2 regions of the Halomonas sp. ANAO-440 genome follow, and region 1 is predicted to be linked to the other one. Evidence: predicted binding sites of a transcription regulator. Region 1 holds the regulator's gene; the other holds the start of a gene.
The links. The regulator LexA, encoded in region 1, represses DNA repair genes until DNA is damaged. The targets are predictions, from matches to a motif close to TACTGTNTANNTANACAGTA.

Region 1 (7,708 bases):
CGGCAGCCTCCGCCAAGGCGCCTGCCGGCGCCAGTCGCGACGCGGAGTCGGAGCGCCGAACCGAGCGCTCCAACAGCTGTTCTTTCATGCCACGGCGGTCACTGCCGAGGCGCCTGGCGGCGCCAGTCGCGACGCGGAGTCGGAGCGCCGAACCGAGCGCTCCAACAGCTGTTCTTTCATGCCACGGCAGCCTCCGCCAAGGCGCCTCGCGGCGCCAGTCGCGACGCGGAGCCGGAGCGCCGAACCGAGCGCTCCAACAGCGATTCTCTCTATCAACGACCCCCTTCCCTACAGCCCCTTGGGTGCGAAGATTCCCGGGGCGTTGCGCCAGTATCCCTTGTAGTCCATGCCGAAGCCGAAGACGTAGCGGTCAACGACTTCCAGGCCGCAGTAGTCGGCGCGCAGGTCGGGCACGGCCTTGCGGTCGTGGCGCTTGTCGACCAGTACCGCCGTCGAAATGCTCTTGGCGCCGGCCTTGTGGCAGTAATCGAGGATGGCGGCAAGCGTGGTGCCTTCATCGAGGATGTCGTCGACGATCACGACGTGACGGTCGGCCATGGGCACTTCCGGCGAGACGCGCCAGAACAGGTCGCCACCACGGATACCACCGCGATAGCGCGTGGCATGCAGGTAGTCGACTTCCAGCGGAAAGCCCAGGCGAGTCAGAAGATGGCCGGTGGTGATCAAGCCACCGTTCATCACGCAGTAGAAGACCGGCAGCTTGTCGCCCAGATCAGCGGTGATCTGCTCCGCCATGCGATCGAGAGCAACTTCGACCTCCTCTTGCGTGATCAGGCAGTCGGCGCTCTCCATGACATCGCGCATGGTGGTCAGGGACTGGTGGAAATCGGGATCGAGTTTGGGCATTGGGAGCTCATGTCGCTGAAGGGTAATCGGTAATCGGGACGGGACGTGATCGTTCAGTCCTGGGCCATGGCTTCGAGGCGGGCGTGAACACGACGCCAGCGCCCCAGCGCTTCCAGGGCTTCAGGCTCCGGACGAGCCCGGCCATAGCGTAGCCGGGTCGCTGGTCGTATGGTGCGCCCCTGGCAGGCGTCAAGCACCTCCAGGGCGGCAGCGCGGTCGTTGCACACCAGCACCATGTCACAGCCGGCGTCCAGCGCTGCCTGGGCACGCTCATAGGGGCCGCCGGCATATCCGGCCCCGGCCATGCCGAGGTCATCGGAGAAGATCGTGCCCTTGAAGCCGAGCGATTCACGCAGCAGCCCCAGCCAGCTGTTGGAGAAGCCGGCGGGACGGGCATCGAAGGCGCTGTAGATGACATGGGCAGGCATGACGCCGTCGAGCCGACAGGCCAGGTCGGCGAAGGGCACCAGGTCATGGCCGCGGATGACATCGATGGGCCTGTCGTCGACGGGCAGTTCCAGATGCGAATCGGCAGCGACGCCTCCGTGGCCGGGGAAATGCTTGCCGACGGCCGCCATGCCGGCTTCATGCAGGCCGGCGACGAAGGCTTCGGCCATGGCGGAAACCGCGAGCGGATCGCTGGAAAAGCTGCGGTCCCCGATCACACTGGAGATGCCACCGTCGACATCGAGTACCGGTGCAAAACTGAGGTCGAGTCCACAGGCGGCCATCTCCATGCCCAGGAGCCAACCGGTATCGAGGCACAGTCTCAGGGTGACTTCCGGTGCTGCAACATAGTCGCGGCCAATCCGTCCCATGGAGGGAATCCGGGTAACGCCTTGACGCAGACGTTGCACCCGCCCCCCTTCCTGGTCGACGGTCAACAGCAACTCAGGGCGCAACTGTCGTATGGTGTTACAGAGGGAGCGAACCTGGCGGGCATCCTCGATATTGCGAGAAAAGAGAATCACCCCGCCCACCTCGGGACGAAGCAGTAGCCTGCGCTCGTCGTCGCTCAGCTGCGTGCCTTCCAGATCCAGCATCACCGGGCCGAGGGTCTGCGTCATGATCGGATTCCTTGGGCTAGAAGGAGGCTGATTCTAGACCAAAGTTGGTCGAGGTGACAGCCATGCGCAAGGGCTTGATGCTCAGCCTTCAGTCATGCAGCCACACGGGCGTCCCGGGAGGGGCCAGGGAAAAGAGATGCAGCAGCGACGACGTGCTCAGGCGGATGCATCCATGGGAGCGCGGCACGCCCATTGGCTGGTCGGGTGGCGTGCCGTGAAAGTAGATATAGCGCCGCTGGCTGTCGACCTCGCCCCCGCGGTTGAACCCCCGCTCCAGCCCGCAGAGCCAGATGATGCGGGTGAGAATCCAGTCGCGATGGGGGTGTGCTTCGGCCAGTGCCGGGGAAAATCGCTCCCCGGTGGGCCGCCGACCTCTGAAGACCGTGCCCGTGGGCAGCCCATCACCGATGGCAGCTCGCACATAGTGCCACCCCAGCGGAGTGCAGCCGCTGCCCTCCTGCTGACCGGTTCCAGCCAGGGCGGTAGAGACGGCCCACTCTGCCTGAGGCCTTGATCCCTGCCAGTGGACCAGACACTGATTCGCGACATCGACTTCCAGCCAGGTGCCCGTTGCCGGTGGCAGCTCGGTCAGGCGCGGTGTCCGCATATCAGCTCGCCTCGGCCTTCGGCATGGGGGGTGGCGGAAGCGGTGCGTTCATGGCAGCCACCACCACCGGCCGCAAGCGGCGGATGAGGTCGCGCACGGAAACATGTTCCTGATAATCCTTTTCAGCGATATCACGCAGCGCATCCAGCCCTGAGAGGGTGAAGATCACGGTGCCAAGCACGAAGTGCAGGCGCCAGAAACGCTCGGAATCGGGCAGGTCGGGTGTTGCCAGCCGGACAAGGTCAGTGAAACGCGAGAACACGCTGCCGTACTCATCCTGAATGTAGCGTCGCAGATGCCCCTGGGCCTGGCTATAGGCAAGCCCCAGCAGCTTCATGAACACCTTGAGGCTGTGGCGTTCGCCAGGCACCTCAAGGACGGTACGCGCCATGGTTTCCAGCAGGACTTCCAGTGGAATGACGCCACCGGCATGCTGCGCTTCCAGCTCATCCAGGGCATGGTGGAAGCGCACGGTGAAAGGATCCAGATAGCGGGCGAACACCGCCTGAATCAGCGATTTCTTCGAGCCGAAATGGTAGTTCACAGCGGCCAGGTTGACTCGCGCCTTGCTGGTGATGGTCCTCAAGGAAGTTTCTGCAAAGCCACGTTCTGCGAACAGGACTTCGGCAGTATCGAGGATGCGTGTGACGGTGTCGGTTTGAGCCATTATCTTGATCCCGCTGGAAACGCGTGTTTAAAACATTACAAAAGTCTACGTGATTTCAGCGTTTCGCTCAAATTAATTGACAAGCATCTGTTTGAAACGTGCCATACCACTCGCTAGCCACAGGCCTTTTTACTGGATAGACTTCCATGCTGTATACTTGAACAATACTCAAGGCACCGCTACCCGGAGGTCGCATGTCACGCCCCCTCACCTCACGCCAGCAGAACGTCTACGACTTCATTGTCAAGACAATGAACGAGTTCGGCTACCCGCCGACCCGTGCCGAAATCGCCCGCGCCCTGGGCTTCCGTTCCCCCAACGCGGCCGAGGAGCACCTGCGGGCCCTGGAGCGCAAGGGCGTCATCCGGGTCATCCGTGGTACGTCCCGGGGTATTCGCCTGCCGGCGCAGGACGCCGAGCCGGTCGGGGGCGAACCTGCCGTGGAGGGCTTGCCGATCATTGGCGAGGTAGCAGCCGGCAGCCCTATCCTTGCCGCGGAGCACATCGATCGCTACTGCCCCCTGCCCCCTGAATTCTTCACTCCCCGTGCCGACTATCTGCTGAAGGTCCGCGGCCTCTCCATGAAAGATGCCGGCATCCTCGAGGGCGACCTGCTGGCTGTGCATCGCACGGATCGCGTTCGCGACGGTCAGATCGTCGTTGCCAGGCTCGAGGATGAAGTCACCGTCAAGCGCTTTCATCGCAATGGCCACCAGGTCATCCTCGAGGCCGAAAATGCCGATTTCGCACCTATCGAGGTGGATTTACGCCACCAACCCCTGGAAATAGAGGGCGTAGGCGTTGGCGTGATTCGCGGCGGCAGCGGCCAGGCGCTCTGATGAATTCGCTCACCCTCGGCTAGCTGTCGAACGGTTGCCCATGGATTCCGTTCGCAAGATTCTGCATGCCGACTGCGATTGCTTCTATGCCGCGGTGGAAATGCGCGACAACCCGGCGCTGCGCGAGATTCCGCTGGCCATCGGCGGCAGCGCCGAAGGTCGCGGCGTCATTGCCACATGCAACTACCCGGCTCGCCGCTATGGCATCCACTCCGCCATGCCCACGGCGCGAGCCTTGCGGCTGTGCCCGCAGCTAACCCTCCTCCACGGCGACTTCGACCGCTACCGCGAGGCATCGCGCCAGATTCAGGCTATTTTCCATGAGCTGACGCCGCTGGTTGAGCCTCTGTCCCTGGACGAGGCCTTTCTCGACGTCACCGCGGTAACGCGCTTTTCGGGCAGCGCCACCTGGATGGCACGCTGGCTGAAGGAGGAGTGTCAGCGACGTGTGGGCATTACCGTCTCGGTGGGTGCCGCACCGTCGAAATTCCTGGCAAAGATCGCCAGCGACTGGGAGAAGCCTGACGGCCTGACGGTGATTACCCCGGACCGGGTCGCTACCTTCATCAAGACTCTTCCGGTGACCAAGCTGAATGGCGTGGGTCCGGCTACCGCCAGGCGGCTGAAATCACTGGATATCGATACCTGTGACGATCTGCAACGCCTGCCCCAGGATCGATTGATCCACGAGTTCGGCAAGTTTGGTCATCGCTTGTTCGAGCTGGCGCGCGGTATCGACACCCGCCCGGTAAGGGTGGAGCGTGAACGCAAGTCGGTCAGCGTGGAGACCACTTTCGCAACAGACCTTCCCGGCTTGCCCGACTGTCACAGGGAGCTGGCAGCGCTGTGCGACAGGTTGGAATCCCGGCTGGCAAGGCATGGCCACCCGCCGCTGGCGGGGCTGTTCGTCAAGGTGCGCTTCGACGATTTCAGTCTGACGACCATGGAGGGGCGCGGCAGCACGCTCTGCAACCAAACCTTCAACGCCTTGCTGGCACAGGCCTGGGCGCGCAAGAAGCGGCCGGTACGCCTGCTGGGTGTCGGGGCAAGGCTGGTGCCGGAGGATGCCAGGCGACAGCTGACGCTTCCTCTGTAGCACCCACCCCATGCCACCTGCCCTACAAGATATGCCCCCGGTCTACAGCACTCTCACCAGAGGGCCGTCAGGTAGCGAAACCCTGCCCTACTTGGTGTCGATATAGCGATGATCATTGAAAGTGGCCACCCAGCCGGGATGGTAGACCATCAGGATGCTGAGCAGCATGCCGGTCAGGAACGCCTCGGAGGGCATCAGCAGGGGTAGAAAGAGCGCGTATTCCTGCGCCAGGTAGATCGCTTCCGGATCGGTCGCGCCCAGCATGACCAGCCCCAGGCCGGTGAGCCCTGTGCCGAGCGTGGCCAGCGCTGCGCCGAAGAAGCCGCAGAGAAAGAGAAAGACCATCAGATTGTCCGGCAGGCGGCGATCCACCAGGCGCCACACCAGCACGGTGATACCAACGGGTATCACACCGGTAATCAGAACGTTGACACCCAATAGCGGCCAGGCAGCCTTGCCGAGCAGGACCAGGGCCAGGTTGGCGAGCAGGTTGGTGACCAGCGCCAGGGGCGCCTTGAAGATCAGCGTCAGCAGCGCCGTGAACATCAGGTGCAGGGTCAGCCAGTCCACGGCCTGGGCGCGCAGCTGCCACAGCAGCACTACGGCGACGGTTGCCGCCAGCCAGCGGTGCTGTAGCGCCCTGTCTGCGATCAGGGTTTCCCAGGGCCTCTGTGCCAGGACAAGGCCGACGACACCCAGGGACAACACGCCGCAGGCGATCAGCAGCCAGGGAGCCAGCATGGGCTCGGAAAACGACATGTCCGCCTCCAGCGTTAAAGCTCAGGCAAAAACGACCGTCTTGTTGCCGTGGATGAGCACTCGATCCTCCAGGTGCCAGCGCAGCCCCCGTGCCAGAACGGCTTTCTCCACATCGCGGCCGAATCGAACCAGATCCCCGGGAGTATGACAGTGACTGACCCGATGGATATCCTGTTCGATGATGGGGCCCGCATCCAGTTCCTCAGTCACATAGTGGCAGGTGGCACCGATCAGCTTGACCCCCCTGTCGTGGGCCTGGTGATAAGGGCGCGCACCGACAAAGGATGGCAGGAAGCTGTGATGGATATTGATAACCCGCCCGGCGTATCGCCGGCAAAGGCCGGGTGGCAGGATCTGCATGTAGCGCGCCAACACTACTGTGTCGGCATCCAGTGCCTCCACCTGGGCCTCTATTTCGGCAAACGCAGCAGCCTTGTCGGCGGCATCCACAGGCACATGGAAATAGGGCAGCCCATGCCACTCGACCATGCCCCGCATGTCCGGATGGTTAGAGATCACACCGACAATATCACCCTCCATTTCCCCCGCGGTCCAGCGATAGAGCAGATCCACCAGGCAGTGTGATTCCCGGGAGACCATGACCACCACACGCTGGCGTCGCCGCGTATCGCGCAGTGCCCACTCCATCTCGAACTCGCGCGCCACCGGCTCAAAGGCTTTGCGCAATTCGTCACCGGTCATGTCAATGGAATCGGAGAGGATTTCATAGCGCATGAAGAAGCGGCCCGACGCCAGGTCGGAGTGCTGACTCGCCTCGGTAATAGACCCACCATGGCCGGAAATGAAGCCGGAGACACGAGCCACGATGCCGCGGCGATCAGGGCAGGAAACAACCAGACGGTAGTAATGGGACATGGGCAACCATCGACTTGCTGAGCGTGGATCGGAGAGCGCGCATTGTAGCGAACTCGCGGACGCGAGACACGTCGAAATGGTAGCCGGCGCCTTGGGGTCTACATTGTGGAAGCCCGCGGCGATCCCGTATAGTGAAGACTCCATTGCCTGACCATGATGTGCCGATGATTGCATCCAGCGCCACCATTCGCCCACGCCGTAGAAAACCACTTCATTTCTTGCCGCTGGGCGGTTGTGGTGAGATAGGCATGAACCTGGGGCTCTATGGTCACGACGGCGAATGGATCGCCGTCGATTGCGGCATGATGATCCGCCAGGACCTCCCCGACAGCCCGCTTCAGGTTCCCAGCCTGGATACCGCCGTGGCCCTGGGCATTGAGCCCTCCGCCCTGATCATCACTCACGGCCATGAAGATCATATCGGTGCCGCCGCCTGGCTCTGGCCGAAATGGCAGTGCCCGGTGCATGCCACCCCACTGGCGGCTGGCCTGCTCCGCGCGAAGTTCACCGAACGCGGGCTTGCCACCGATGCGATTCAGGTGATCGACCCGGGCGAGGCGCTGGAAACGGGCCCCTTCACCCTGCGCTACCTCCCGCTGACACATTCCATACCGGAAAGCTGCGCCCTGTTGATCGCCGTGGGTGGCTATCGGGTACTTCATACCGGCGACTGGAAACTCGACCCCGAACCCTTGATCGGCCCGCCGGTGAAGGGGTCTCTGTTCCGGGCCCTGGCACCGGTGGACCTCGTCGTGGGAGATTCCACCAATGCCCCCCTTCCCGGCCACTCACGCAGCGAAGGCGAAGTGGCGCGCGCGCTGGAGCATCGACTGAGCCAATGCACTGGACGGGTGGTGGTTTCCTGCTTTGCCAGCAACCTGGCCAGGGTGCTGGCGATTGCGCTGGCCGCTGAGCGCTGCGGACGACGGG
Region 2 (7,708 bases), on a different contig from region 1:
TTGTTGGCCACGTTGGCCACGCTGAAATCGTCCAGCATGTAGCTCGCCGTGAGTGCGGCATAGGCAATCGCCACGAACAGGAACTGTCCGCTTGCCATGGGGCGGGCATAGGCCATCAGCAGCGGCCGGCGCAGCGTGGCACCGGCCAGAGGCATTGCCGTCTGGGCCACCGCCAGCAACAGGGCGATGACCAGGGCGAAATGGCCGATTTCGGGAATCATCTGGATCGACATGGTTACTCCGGATCAGTACTGGCTCTGGCTTTGACTCTGGCTATCGCCTTCGCCTGACTCCTGTTCCTCGACGCGCTTTGCCACCTTGGCGGCCTTGGTCTGGAAGTCGGCGGGAGAATAGCCGGCCGCCTCAAGCGCGTCGGCCACCTCGGGCGGCATGTAGTTCTCGTCGTGGCGTGCGAGCACCTGGTCAGCACGGAACATGCCATCCTGCTTCAACTGACCGACGACTACCACACCCTGGCCCTCGCGAAACAGGTCGGGAAGGATACCACTGTAGGAGACACGCAGGTCCTCGACATAGTCGGTGACAGTGAACTCCACGTCCAGGCTATCCGGGTTACGCTCCACGCTGCCCTCCCTGACCATGCCGCCGGCACGGATCTGGCGCTCAAAGGGCGCGTCCCCCGCCGCGATCTCGATCGGGCTGAAGAAGAGGTTGATATTGGCTCGAAGCGCATAGAGCGTCAGCCCTATGGCGATCGCCGAGAGCGACACGAGCCCCAGTACCATGAACAGTTTCTGCTTACGCTTAGGCCTCATTGGTGCCTCCACCCCTGCTAGTTTGAATCGGTTGCGCCTCGGCGGAACGGCCCGCCAGGCGACTTTCGCGACGGACGCGACGCTGCAGTTGATTCAGCAGCTGACGGCGCTCGGCGCGAGCATGTATCACGGCTCCCAAGAGCAGTACGGCAGTAACGCCCCAGGCTGCCCAGACATAGGGGGCATGGCCACCCATGGCAAAGAGTTCCGAAAAACTGTCGAAGAACATTACGGCGCCTCCCCGGCCAGTTCGCGCACCCAGCGCTTGTTGGCTTCCCGGCGCAGTATCTCGCTACGGGTGCGCATCAGCGTCAGGGCGATGAAGAAACTGTAGAAACCCAGCACCATGATCAGCAGCGGCAGCCACATTTCCATGGGCATGGCGGCACGGCCGGTAATGGTGAAGGTCGCCGGCTGGTGCAAGGTGTACCACCAGTCGACCGAATACTTGATGATGGGGATATTGATGACCCCCACCATGGCCAGCACGGAGGCCGCCCGTGAGGCGCTGTCGCGACTGGTAAAGGCGCCGCGCAGGGCGATGACGCCCAGGTAGAGGAACAGCAGGATAAGCATCGAGGTCAGGCGCGCATCCCACATCCACCAGGTTCCCCAGGTGGGGACGCCCCAGACGGCGCCGGAAAAGAGCGCGATGAAGGTCATGGCCGCCCCCAGCGGCGCCATCATTGCGGCCGCCATGTCGCAGATCTTGATCTTCCAGACCATGAAGGCGAGCGCCGAGATGGCCATGGACACGAAGATCGACTGCGCCAGGAAGGCGGCCGGCACATGGACGTAGATGATGCGGAAGCTGTTGCCCTGCTGGTAGTCCGCCGGGGCGAAGGCCAGCCCCCAGACGCTACCCACCAGGATGAGAATCAGCGCCGCCGCCCAGAACCAGGGCTGGAGCCTGGCGCTGATGTCATAGAACCACTTGGGGGAACGCAGCTTGTTTATGAAGGCCCACATGCCTAGTCAACCTCTCAACCGTTGATACTGATGCGCAGCGATGCCGCGATTGCCAGGGGCGCAAGAATCAGGGCGAGCGCCAACAGCGCGCCGAGAATTGCCAGATGCGCCATGACACCGTCGCCGAAGATGGCGGCCTGTACGGCTCCGGCACCGAAGATCAGCACCGGAATATATAGGGGAAGGACCAGCAGCGACAGCAACACACCGCCGCGGGACAACCCCACCGTCAGCGCCGCTCCAATGGCACCAATCAGGCTGAGGCTGGCACTGCCCAGTGCCAGTGATACCGCCAGCACGCCATAGCTTCCCGCGGGCAGCGCCAGCATGATGCCCAGCACTGGCGCCATCAGCGCCAGGGGCAAGCCGGTCAGCAGCCAGTGTACGGCCACCTTGGCCAGGGCCAGCAAGGCAAGGGGCTGCGGTGTCAGCAGCAGTTGCTCGAGCGAGCCGTCGTCGTAATCGGCCCGAAAAAGGCTGTCCAGGGACAGCAGCGCCGCGAGCAGCGCAGCCACCCACAGCAGGCCCGGGGCAATGGCCGCAAGCAGCTGTGGGTCGGGGGAGATTCCGATCGGAAACAGGGTGATCACGATGGCGAAGAACACCAGCGGGTTCATCACCTCGCTGCGCCGCCGCAGCAGGAGCACCAGGTCGCGCTTGAGCGTTGCCCAGAATGCGACAGCTAACCCGCCGCCAGGTTCCCCGTGAAAGTCCACCGGGATCTCCTTGTTCAACAGCCCTTCAGTTGCCGGCATCGAGACCTCCCCCGCCAAGGCGGATACGGCGCAGCTCGGCACAGGGCGTCAGCTCGTGGTGAGTGGTCACCAGCACACAGCCGCCCCGGCGCGCATGGGCGACAAGTCGCTGCTCCAGTGCCGCAACGCCGTCGCGGTCGATGGCAGTGAAGGGCTCGTCCAGTACCCATAGCGGGCGCGGCGTGAGCACCAGCCGGGCCAGCGCCACCCGGCGCTGCTGTCCGGCGGAGAGCTGGCCAGCCGGCAGGTCCTCGAAACCGGCCAGGCCGACATCCTCCAGCGCCGCATAGCGTGCCGCCTCATCCTTTGGCTGCCCCGCCATGGCCTGGTACCAGGTGAGGTTTTCCAGCGGCGTCAGCGCCGCCTTGACCCCCGGGGCATGCCCCAGGTAGAGCAGGTTCGACAGGAAGGAGTCCCGCGACTGTCGCATGGGACGATCATCCCAGAACAGGTCGCCTTCGTAGTCGGCAAGCTGCCCGGACAGGATCTTCAACAGGGTCGTCTTGCCGCTGCCGTTGGGTCCCTCCACCCGCACGATCTCGCCGGCGCGGATGTCCAGGTCCAGGCCCCGGAACAGCCAACGATCATCACGCTCACATGCGAGATTTTGCGCTTGCAGACGCAGGCTCAACGGCACTCTCCAGGAATGGTAAATTCGTTGGAAATGCTACACGGAAAGGCCTTTTGCTACTAGTAATCCGCCTGCGTCACGGCGCCACTCTTGCCGCAGGTCAAGGCTTGCTCCTGACCGGGGAACTTGCCTGAGAGGCATCGCCTGCTATGATGCTTGATACCTGTACATTTCCACAGGGTCGATCAGAGGGGGAAACGCCACATGCCACAGGCTTCCACGCACTATCTGCACCGACGCCCCAACCTGCCCATGGCCGAGGCCTGGATCCGCGTCGAAGGCGAGGACCTCGTCGAGATACCACTGCTGGGCGACGTCTCGGCCGGCATGCCCATCGAGGCCTGCCCTACCATCGGCGCCATTCATGCGCCCTCCTGCATGGTACGCCGCAACACCTATGCTCTGCGCGTACGCGGCGACTCCATGATCGACTGCAACATCTTCGACGGCGATGTGATCATCATCGAGCGCCAGGAGAGTGCCGAGAATGGCGAAACCGCCGTGGTGCTGATCAACCAGCAGGAGGTCACCCTGAAGAAACTCTATATCGAGAAGAACGGGGTCCGCCTGCAGCCGGCCAACGAGAGCATGCCCCCCATCTACCTGAAGAACAGCGACATCCAGGTGCTGGGCATGGTCATGGGCGTGGTGCGCCAGCACGAGATCACTCACTGATGCGCTATCCGGTCCCCGACCTGCCCGCCGGTACCCACCGGGAAGCCGAGACCGAGGTCGAGAAGAGTCGTTTCATCACCTGGATTTGCCATGCACCCCGGGTGGGAAGCTTTACCGCCCTGCTTGCCGAAGCCCGCCGGGCCCACCCCAATGCCAGCCATCACTGCAGCGCCTTTATCGCCGGCCCACCGGGCGAGCAGAATGCCATTGGCTTTTCCGATGACGGCGAACCCGGCGGCACTGCGGGTCGGCCGATGTTTCAGGTGCTCGAAGGCGCCGGCCTCGGCCAGGTCGGCTGCGTGGTCATACGTTACTTCGGCGGCACCAAGCTCGGCACCGGCGGCCTGGCCCGTGCCTATGCACAGGCAGTGAGCCAGGCCCTGGTCGAGCTGCCCCTGCACCAGGTCACCGAACGCAGCCCGCTTCGACTCAAGGTCGGCTTCGCCGGCGAAGCCGAGGCCCGCACCTGGCTCGAGAGCCTGGCGGTTCCCGTAACCGCCGCAGAGTACGCCGCCGATGGCGTCATACTCACCGTCGGCTGGCCCCGGGACACCGCTGTCGACCTCGGGCCGCTCGAAGCCCGGCTGCGCGGGCGCGTTGTACATCTGACCCTGCCAGCGGTTCGAGATACCGCTACCGAATAGGTGGGCGGAGGTTGCCCCGAGCCTCATGGGAGTGAGCGTATCGCATGATGTTTTCTAGAGCGCTTATTTGAGTTCAGCAAAGCTTTGCAGCGCCACCTCGTAAGAGCGCTGCACATGATCCTCCATCACCGCCCGTGCAGCCCGAGTGTTGCGTTTCAGCGCCAGCTCCACCAACTCTTCGTGCTGGGCATCCAGGATACGACGCACATCGGGCGCTTCGGGTGCCAGCCTCCGATAACGGTCAAACTGGTCATGTAGCTGTTCAATGAAGCGCAGCAACCACACCGAACCACAGGGAGCCACTAGGGTCCTGTGAAAGCGTGCATGCAACTGCTCCCACTCATCAATCTGGCCTGTTGCCAAGTCGGCACGCTTGAGGCGGTGGGCTGCCGCCAATAGCTCCGACTCCCACTCCGCATCACCCCGGCCAATCGCCCGCTCCAGCGCCATCCCCTCGAGTTCGCGACGCATGCCAGCTATGTCATCGAGCTCTTGACGATCCATCTTCGGCACCCGAAACCCTCGCTGGTTCTCCTGAATCAACAACCCGTAGGCCGCCAGGCGATTGAGTGCCTCACGCAAAGGGCTTAGGCCAACGGCGTAATGCTCTTTCAGTGCGCTGATCGCCAGCTTTTCGCCTGCTTCGAAACGGCCATTTACCAAGTCCTGACGCAGGATGTCGTAGATACGGCTGGACGTCGTCTCTCGCCCCGCTCGCTCGGGTATCGCCATCTCACCTTCCCCAGTGACTGAAACGAAATCTATTGCAAGCTTGACCCATCTTCGGCTTGCAATCTATATTTCCTGACCAATAATCGATTTTTTATCAAAACAAGATTAACCATGAGAAAATCAATTTTGATTCTTTGGATCCATCTGACCAGGAGCCTGACTTGAGCGCCGCCGCGCCGCCGCTTCGGGACCTGCTCTGGGCCTTCACCCGCATTGGTCTGCTTGGCTTTGGCGGCGGTCCCGCAATGATACCCCTGGTGCAGCAGGAGGTGGTCAAACGCCATGCCTGGCTGAGCGATGAAGAATTTGCCGACATCCTGGCCATCGGCAACACCCTTCCAGGCCCCATTGCAACGAAAATGCCCGGCTATATCGGCTATCGGGTAGCCGGAGTGCCCGGCTGTGTGATTGCCGTTGCCGCCGTCATCCTGCCCATGATCGTGGCAATGATCGCGCTGCTGACCCTCTTCAGCAACTATCGCCACGTGACCTGGATCCACGGCATGGGCCAGGCCGTCGTCCCCGTGGTCATGGTCATGATGGGTCAACTGACCATGGACTTCATGAACAAGTCTCGCCTGGCCCTGGGCTGGACGGTGAGCCTCGTGATGATGGGAGTAGCCGGCGTCACGATCTACCTGCTCGGCGTGCATCCCGGCTGGGTAATCGGCGGCATCCTGGCGTCGGCGCTGTTGCGCCCGAACCCCAAGCGGGAGGCCGCAGGATGATGGTCTACTGGGAGCTGTTCCTGGCCTTCTTCATCCCCAACATCATCGGCTACGGCGGTGGACCGGCGATCATTCCGCTGATCGAAGCCGAGGTCGTCGGCCGCTATGGCTGGATGAATGCCCAGGAATTCGCCGAGACCCTGGCGCTGGGCAACGCCCTGCCAAGCCCCATCGCCACCAAGATGGCAGGCCACGTGGGTTTTGAGGTGGCCGGTGTGGGCGGCGCCACAGTCGCGGTACTGGCCACAGTGGCGCCTTCGCTGCTGCTGATGCTGGGCGCGCTGGGTCTGCTCTACCGCCATCGGCATTCACCCCGCGTCCAGCGCATGAGCCAGTGGGTCAGACCCGTCATAGCGCTGATGATGGCCGCGCTGACCCTTGGTTTCCTGTTCGAGGGGCTCCACAGCTCGGGGGCGTTTCACACCGGCCTGATCGCCACCGCTGCTGCCATCGCCCTGCTGCGATTCAAGACCCATCCGGCCTTCGTCATCGTGGCCGCACTGATCTATGGAGGGCTATTCATCACCTAGCGGTTTTCCGCCACTCGACATCAACCGTTCCACAACAAAGACAAATCGAGGTTTTCATGAAACTCAACACCTTTATCGCAGCATCCACGACTGCTGTCACACTGGCCATATCCCCCTTTGCCATGGCCACCGAAAGCTATCCCGAAAAGCCCATCGAGTTCATCGTACCCTGGGGCCCAGGCGGTGGTAGCGACCTCTTGATGCGCATCGTCGGGCAGCACCTCGAGGAAACTCTGGATGAAGCGGTGCCAATCATCAACATGCCGGGGGCGAGCGGCACGATTGGCCTGCGAGAAGCCACTCGACGTGACAATGACGGTTACACCATCACCCAGATACACGAAGGCCTGTTGATCGCACACCACTCTGGCGTAACGGACCTGAACTGGGATGACTTCGACGTTATCTCCATGATGACCAGCATCAACTCCGTCATTGCCGTCAATGCCGATACCGGATGGGAAACCCTTGACGACCTGCTTGAGGATGTCACGGCTAGCCCGGGCGAATACCGTATGGGGGTGACCATGGGGGGCATTCCCCATCTGTGGGCCGTCCAGTTCGAGGAAGCAACCGGCACCGAATTCGGCTATGTCGGCTACGAAGGCACAGGTGAGCGGCTGCGCGCACTGGCCGGCGGCCACATCACCGTCGCCATCGAGGACTACTCGTCCACCAGCTCCTTAGTGGAAAACGGCGACATCAACATCCTTGCCGTGGCCACTACCGAGCGCATTGATGAACTGCCGGATACTCCGACACTTCAGGAACTGGGCTACGACCTGGAGTTCCTGGTGACTCGCGGTCTCGTGGCTCCCAAGGGCACACCTGAGGCGATTCTCGATACACTCGAAAGCGCACTGGCCGAGATTGCCGAAAGCGAGTCCTTCCAAAACCAGGTCACCAATGTCGGCGGTACCGTTCGCTACATGGGTCGAGCCGACTATGCCGACTACATGCACAACATGAACCAGGCCATTGAGGCCAATGCCCATCTCCTCGACTGAGGCAGGGCGTTTCCGGGAGGCCCGCATGGAACGAAGAACCCCAGAGGAAGCCTTGCTGCCCACGCTGCAGCTTCTCTCCTATGCCGTCATAGCCTCTATCGCACTGTTCATGTCCCTCAAGGCCGGCTCGCTGCCGGCCTCTCGCTGGGAGCCCATGAGTGCAGGCGCCTTTCCTCGCATCATTTTTCTATCCATTGCCGTACTCTGCACCATTGCCTTCATCACTGAACTCTTCAAGCACGGCCTGCCCAGAACCACGTG

Region 2: the regulator LexA is predicted to act here: its motif matches at 3,293-3,312, upstream of KZO25_RS07265 (LexA family protein).

What each region holds. Positions count from the first base shown of each region.
Region 1 covers NZ_JAHXBV010000010.1:41,993-49,700, reverse strand. The annotation lists gene KZO25_RS09295 (hypoxanthine-guanine phosphoribosyltransferase) at 289-867, opposite strand; gene nagZ (beta-N-acetylhexosaminidase) at 921-1,934, opposite strand; gene KZO25_RS09285 (L,D-transpeptidase) at 2,023-2,541, opposite strand; gene KZO25_RS09280 (TetR/AcrR family transcriptional regulator) at 2,543-3,208, opposite strand; gene lexA (transcriptional repressor LexA) at 3,403-4,047, shown strand; gene dinB (DNA polymerase IV) at 4,088-5,143, shown strand; gene KZO25_RS09265 (energy-coupling factor ABC transporter permease) at 5,231-5,902, opposite strand; gene purU (formyltetrahydrofolate deformylase) at 5,924-6,778, opposite strand; gene KZO25_RS09255 (ribonuclease J) at 7,027-7,708, shown strand, end outside.
Region 2 covers NZ_JAHXBV010000008.1:35,185-42,892, forward strand. The annotation lists gene KZO25_RS07235 (heme lyase CcmF/NrfE family subunit) at 1-233, opposite strand, end outside; gene ccmE (cytochrome c maturation protein CcmE) at 246-776, opposite strand; gene ccmD (heme exporter protein CcmD) at 766-1,005, opposite strand; gene KZO25_RS07250 (heme ABC transporter permease) at 1,005-1,745, opposite strand; gene ccmB (heme exporter protein CcmB) at 1,760-2,500, opposite strand; gene ccmA (cytochrome c biogenesis heme-transporting ATPase CcmA) at 2,487-3,131, opposite strand; gene KZO25_RS07265 (LexA family protein) at 3,336-3,806, shown strand; gene KZO25_RS07270 (IMPACT family protein) at 3,806-4,450, shown strand; gene KZO25_RS07275 (GntR family transcriptional regulator) at 4,514-5,182, opposite strand; gene KZO25_RS07280 (chromate transporter) at 5,344-5,910, shown strand; gene KZO25_RS07285 (chromate transporter) at 5,910-6,440, shown strand; gene KZO25_RS07290 (tripartite tricarboxylate transporter substrate binding protein) at 6,497-7,447, shown strand; gene KZO25_RS07295 (tripartite tricarboxylate transporter TctB family protein) at 7,473-7,708, shown strand, end outside.